Regions from separate parts of the Pseudobacillus badius genome, predicted to be linked through region 2. Evidence: riboswitches for the same ligand, from Rfam matches in the RefSeq annotation. Region 2 holds a riboswitch; the other holds the start of a gene.
What was found. Region 2 has a riboswitch for FMN ahead of ribD (bifunctional diaminohydroxyphosphoribosylaminopyrimidine deaminase/5-amino-6-(5-phosphoribosylamino)uracil reductase RibD). Riboswitches for the same ligand answer to the same signal wherever they lie in the genome.
Positions count from the first base shown of each region.

Region 1: linked by a shared signal. The riboswitch ahead of B1A98_RS04320 (ECF transporter S component) and the one ahead of ribD (bifunctional diaminohydroxyphosphoribosylaminopyrimidine deaminase/5-amino-6-(5-phosphoribosylamino)uracil reductase RibD) in region 2 are both predicted to bind FMN.

Region 1 is NZ_MWMM01000002.1:250,850-254,262, reverse strand. It holds gene B1A98_RS04330 (ATP-binding protein) at 1-1,368, shown strand, start outside; gene B1A98_RS04325 (hypothetical protein) at 1,476-1,664, shown strand; FMN riboswitch at 1,980-2,110, shown strand; gene B1A98_RS04320 (ECF transporter S component) at 2,262-2,837, shown strand; gene B1A98_RS04315 (methyl-accepting chemotaxis protein) at 3,000-3,413, shown strand, end outside.
Region 2 is NZ_MWMM01000004.1:5,740-9,152, forward strand. It holds gene B1A98_RS08985 (immunoglobulin-like domain-containing protein) at 1-375, opposite strand, end outside; gene B1A98_RS08990 (DUF7010 family protein) at 505-1,053, opposite strand; FMN riboswitch at 1,685-1,827, shown strand; gene ribD (bifunctional diaminohydroxyphosphoribosylaminopyrimidine deaminase/5-amino-6-(5-phosphoribosylamino)uracil reductase RibD) at 1,974-3,062, shown strand; gene ribE (riboflavin synthase) at 3,068-3,413, shown strand, end outside.

The DNA.
Region 1 (3,413 bases), on a different contig from region 2:
CGTCATGAAAATTCCATTGCCATCGCCGTGCCTTTAGAGATGAACAAAGGGGAAGCCGGAGCTGTTATCATTTACCAATCTCTGGAAGTAATTAAGGAAACATCTCATCAAACAACCAAGCTGATTCTGCTTGCTGCCGGCATTGCGATTTTCTTGACGACTATCTTTGCTTTTTTCTTGTCGACACGGATCACGGCCCCGCTGCGTAAAATGCGGGAAGCAGCCAATGAACTGACCAAGGGGAACTTTGATACGACCGTTCCTATTTTAACCACAGATGAAATCGGTGCGCTTGCTACTTCATTTAATCAAATGGCGAGACAGCTCAATCATAATATTCATGCACTCAACCAGGAAAAAGAGCAACTGGCGAGTATTCTAAGCAGTATGGCGGATGGAGTTATTACTTTTAATCGTGACGGCACCATTCTGATTACGAATCCGCCGGCGGAGCGCTTTTTGCAAAACTGGTACTATGAAGTGGGCAAGGACCATCCACAGCAAATGATGCCATCGCTTGTTGAAGAGCTTTTGAAAGAAGCGGTTCAAACAGAGACAGAAAAGATTGGTGAGTTTTCTGTGCAGGGCCGTTCCTATGTCATTATCGTCAGCCCGCTTTACAATGGAAAAACAGTTCGCGGGGCAGTAGCGGTCGTTCGTGACATGACGGAAGAACGCCGTCTTGATAAGCTGCGAAAAGATTTCCTGGCGAACGTATCACATGAGCTGCGGACGCCTATTTCAATGCTTCAGGGATATAGCGAAGCAATCATTGATGACATTGCGGCGACGGAGGATGAAAAAAGGGAGATGGCCCGAATTATTTATGATGAATCGCTTCGGATCGGGCGGCTGGTGAACGAGCTATTGGATTTGGCTCGCATGGAAGCGGGACACATTTCCTTGAATATGGAGGAGGTGGATTTTCCTTCATTTATTCGCCGGGTGACCGATAAGTTCCAAGGTGTAGCGAAAGAGAAGGATATTGATTTAACATGGCAGATTCCAGATGAGAAAATCGTGACGAAGCTTGATCCAGACCGCATCGAACAAGTGTTGACCAACTTAATTGATAATGCTTTGCGCCATACGCCGGAGCACGGATTTGTCAAAGTAAGCTATGAGCTGAAAACAGACGGGCATCATGTATCGGTGCAAGACTCCGGGGCAGGCATTAGTGAGGAAGACTTGCCCTTTGTGTTCGAACGTTTTTATAAAGGAGATAAGGCTCGGACAAGAGGCCGTTCCGGCACTGGGCTAGGGCTTTCTATCGCGAAAAATATTATCTCTGCCCATAGCGGCAGCATTAAAGTGCAAAGCAAACTTGGAGAAGGGACGATTTTCTCCTTCCGCTTGCCGGCAGAATGATCGAGTAGGCATTCAGATAAGGAGTTTCGAAAAAATAGTCATACTGGAAACGCTTTCCGTCATACAACTAAAAGGGCGATAAAAAAGCAAGTTGGAGGCGGTACATCATGAAAGACTACTTGAAGCGTTTTATGATTGCTTTACTTATGGCTCTATGTGTCAGCTTGTTAATGATCGGCGGAGGACTCGCTCAGTCCAAAAGCGGGAAAAAGCAGTCGCTGGCTGAAAGAAGCTATCTGCAGGAAATGACAGAAGCGCTACATACAGGGAAAGCGGTCTCGCAACAATCGTTCTGAAGAGAAAAAGCCTCTTGTGTCGGACTGCAGACAAACTGGATGAAACGCCAGCTTGAACTGCAGTCTCTTTTATGTTGTCTGTAGATAGGAGCGGTTAATTGCTATTCTAAGCGGTTTGTTTTCCTCTGTCCGGCTGGCAACAGGTTAGGGCAGCCGGACAACTAGACTCGTTCAAATAGATGGCTCTGTTAAAGAAGTCTGAAGCAAGGGAATGCCCCTCTTGCTTTTTTTTTGTAGGGTTGCTATTATTTAAGTATATCTATTGTTATTCACTTGTTGGTTTAACAGGGCAATAGCAGTAGAAAAAAACTTTATATTCATCTTCGGGGCAGGGTGAAATTCCCGACCGGCGGTATGGAAGCAATTGTTTCTGAGCCCGCGAGCCGAAAGGCTGATTTGGTGTGAAGCCAAAGCCGACAGTATAGTCTGGATGGGAGAAGATGAAGGTCTGCCGGCGTTCAAAATGTGCAGATTTGAACGTTTATTTGAGTATGACTTTTCTCCCTCAAGCCACCCGCTTGAGGGTTTGTCGTTTCTCGAGGTTTTTGGCAGCCTTTCTTCTTGTGAATGATGAATGAGAAGAAGGAGAGAATCATTGTGAAAAAAATGAATATCCGTACGTTAACGTCTGTGGGATTATTAAGCACGCTAGCTTATTTATTAATGCTGCTGAACTTTCCAATCCCGCCATTTCCGAGCTTTTTAATGATTGACTTTAGCGATATTCCTGCACTAATCGCTGCGATCATTTTTGGGCCTCTTGCCGGTATCATGGTAGAGCTAGTAAAGAATGTGCTGGACTTCTTTATGACCGGAAGCCCAACAGGAGTGCCTGTCGGCCATTTAGCTAACTTCGTAGCGGGCATTACTTTTATTCTTCCTGTTTACTATGTATACAAAAAGTTTGAGTCAAAAAAAGGCTTGACTGTTGCTTTGGCAGCCGGAGCAGTCTTTATGGCTGTAATGATGAGTGTGTTGAACTACTATGTTATTTTACCTGCGTATACACTGTTCTTAAATGCACCTGCCATGAGCGCTCCCGAAACGAAGGAAATGGTCGTTTCCGCTATTTTGCCGTTTAATATGATTAAAGGAATGGTAATGGCTGTTGTATTTCTGCTCATTTATTCACGAATTTACGTGTGGATGCGCAAGCAGGCGGCCGTTTCATAACATACAGCTTACAAGGAAAGCCCTAAAAGTCCGTGAAAAGACTTTTAGGGCTTTTGATTTGTTTTTACAGGAACAAAGAACTTGAATGTAAGGGGTCATCGGGTATAATTATCCATGGAGAAAACTTGTTTTTATAGAAAATACAGATAAGGTGGGTTGAACTTGAGGTTTTCTGTAGGTAAAAAGTTGTATTCAGGTTTTACAGCTGTTTTAGCCGCTTTAATCCTAGTGGGAGCTGTCGGCTATTTATCGGCAATGAGGTTGGACAAAGAATATACTTTCTTGTTGGATGATCGCGTCAAGAAGGTAGAAATGATTGATGAGCTGATTAGTATAGAAAAGGATGTATCGATCTATTCTCTTACATATTTTACTTTTGCTGAACAGAACAGCTTAGATGAAATCGAGAAAAAACAGCAAGAATTTACGGATGTACATCGCCGTCTTGAACAAATGATTCAGCAGCCCAAAAATAAACAGCTGCTAAATGAAGTGAAAGAAGCAGGCAGCCGCTATAATGAATTGGTCTTCAAAGCGCTTGAAAGCCATAAGCAAGGGTTGGCGTCTCAAGCAGCG
Region 2 (3,413 bases):
AAGGTTATACTCTAATTGCTCTAATGAAAATGTCTGTGAAGTAGAGGTTTTTGGATGAAGCAAAGTCCCTTTTTCTTCAAAGGATTTATCTTTAAATGGTACAGAATACCATGCATCCTTAACCTTCTTTTCAATTGCAAAATCTTGACCGTAACTGAACTGGGTATCACTATCGTTCTGAATATTAATTGTGATTTCGTTGTCAGATGTTTTGTATACTGCTTTTTCGGTTGATAGTTTAATTCCTTTATCGGAGCTAGGACGTTTTTGAATGGGGGCTTCTTCTTTAAGATAAGAGCCCTCAGCTTGGCAGCCAGTAAAGAAGAGCAGTAAAGCTATAAAAATAAAAGAAATAAGTGGATATTTTTTAATCACTAAAACACCTCCTGCTTTTACTATACCAATAATTGGATAGAGAAGCAGTAAGAGAATTTAATGAATAGTTCAGTTCGTTGAAAATGTGAAGGAGTGTAATAAACATAAAAAAAATCACCTATTAGGTGATTAAGCTGGTTTGACCACTTTGAGTTCTCTAAGAATTAGTAGAACACCGACTCCATACGAAATCGAAATGGCCAAAGGGACTAGATTAAATGCGAGTTCAACAAAGAACCCACCTAAGATGAAAGAGGATATACAAGCGGCAAGAGTGACAAATAAGTAAGCTTTGCTTTTGTAAATCCACATATAGGGCAGAAAGTGAGATCCTGCTAATAACCCGATGGTAAAAGGGATATATTCAGGGATGTGCGTATACACGATGATAAATACAGGTATGTAAAATGCTTGTATAGCTGCAACCATTCCACCTAATGTACCTAATGGATTATCACTAGATAAAAGATTAACATTCACTATTTTGCCTAGCAGGACTCCAAATGGGAAAATGACACTTAATCCAAAAATCCATATAAGAGATAGGGTCTTCGTTGGAAAAAATAAGGGCATAAAGGCAAATAATAAAAAGACAATAGCGCCAGATAATAGAATAGGGTAGCCCTTCTTTCCAGTAAAGATGATATCAGTTTGTAATTGTTCAAGTGTTCGGTTCATATAATTATGCACTCCTTTATAGCGAATTACCGACTTCTACAATTTAACAGTTTTTCAATGGATTTACTACTATTGTTTTATTCAAGATAACTATAATGAAAAGGTTTATGCATAGTACGTGGAAAATTTTTATCTACTTTAAATTCCTTCGACAGCTCAAGATAACTTTTTGCCCCATCTAGATAACGTAAAACAATCTGTAATTTTTCTTCTGCATTAAATTTAATCACAAAAACACCCCGTAAATGTTAATTTGTGTCTAACATTTACAGGGCAGTTCATGTTAAAACGAATATCTTCATAAGGTGCAAAATCATTTGTTTTAGGACCCATATAGAACTCATCCTTTATATCTTGAAGGATAGATGCAAACTGATTTCGTAGTAGTGTTTAATGTGTATTGTGGGTAACTGGCAGCGCATCAATGAGAAGAACCATTTGAAATAGTGCCAATGAATAAAACAAAGTAACATAAGGAAGTGTAGTCAACGAATAGCTTTAGTTTAAAGAAAAGTTGTTGACGAAACTGGTCAACAACCCTCATTTTTCATCCGAATTAATCAGAATTCACACACATTAAACCTTGACACAATCGTATTCCTAGAGTGATAATAAGAATTAACTTGAATAGTGTATCCTTCGGGGCGGGGTGAAATTCCCCACCGGCGGTGATGAGCTAATGCTCTTAGTCCGTGACCCGTGTTCGTTTTCGAACCGGTGGATTCGGTGAAATTCCGAAGCCGACAGTGATAGTCTGGATGGGAGAAGGATGAAGCATTTTAAAAAACAGGTTTTAAAATGCTTATTTGGCTACGCCTTTTGCGCCCCGTATATATTATATATACGGGGCTTTGTTGGTTTATTGGCTGTAAACCATTCATTGGACGAAAATATTTAGGAATCGAGAGAGGACTAGCGAAATGTTAAAGGAACAGTATATGGAGTTAGCCCTGTCGCTGGCAGAAGGCGTGAAGGGACAGACATCTCCGAATCCGCCGGTCGGTGCGGTGGTCGTGAAGGACGGCCGTGTCATCGGAATGGGCGCCCATTTGAAAGCGGGCGAAGCCCATGCGGAGGTTCATGCTCTTCGTGCAGCCGGAAAGGAAGCGGCCGGTGCCGATTTATATGTAACATTAGAGCCTTGTTCACACCACGGAAAGACGCCGCCATGCGCGAATTTAGTAGCTTCCTCCGGGATTAAGAGGGTATTTATCGCGACGGTGGACCCGAATCCTAGAGTGAGCGGAAAAGGCGTGCAAAAGCTGGAATCTGCCGGAATTGAAGTAGAGATTGGAGTCTGCCGGGAAAGAGCAGATCGCTTGTTAGAACCGTTTTTTCATTTTATTCAGCATCAAACCCCATTCGTCACAATGAAAACAGCCATTACAGCCGATGGCAAAACAGCTGCCTACACAGGCCATAGCCGCTGGATTACTGGTCAGCCGGCAAGGGAAGATGTTCATTGTCTCAGACATGAGCATGACGCGATCCTCGTCGGTGTCAATACCGTTCTTCAGGATAATCCTCTCCTGACCACCCGTTTGCCCCACGGAGGAAAACACCCCATTCGAGTCATTTTAGACACGCATTTACGTATACCCATTACAGCAAATGTTATTGAAAACAAAGAAGCCGCTACGATCGTCGTTTGCGGCAGTGAAGCCTCTTTAGACAAAGAGGAAGCGCTTATCGCGGCTGGTGCCGATGTGATTCGTCTGGAGACGGCCGATATTCATATCCCGCTTCTTCTGGAAAAATTAGGAGAAGAGGAGATCATGACGCTGCTTGTCGAAGGCGGGGGCGAAGTGAACGCTTCATTCTTTCAGGAGAAAGCCTTTCAACGAATCGTCATCTATATGGCACCTAAATTGATCGGCGGCAAAATGGCGCCTACGCCATTTGCGGGAGAAGGCTTCCCGACGATGGATGAGTCCATCCAGCTAGTGTTTGATAAGGTGGAGATGATTGGACAAGATATTAAGATTACAGCTTCGCGGAAGGAAGGGTAACCACATTGTTCACAGGCATAATTGAAGAAATCGGCATGATAGAAGAAGTGCTTGCCCAAAACAAATCGATGCAGCTGACCATTGCGGCTCACAAGGTGCTTGAGGATGTCCGGCTCGGGGACAGCATTGCGGTCAATGGAGTCTGTTTAACAGTTACAAGCTTCACTTCCGAACGCTTTACGGTTGATGTGATGCCAGAAACGTTTCGGGACACATCCCTCAGCAGGCTCAGCCGGGGATCGAAAGTGAATTTGGAACGGGCCATGGCGGCAAACGGCCGTTTTGGCGGCCATTTCGTTTCCGGTCACGTCGATGGAGTCGGTGTGATTACCGGGAAAAAGCGCGTGGAGA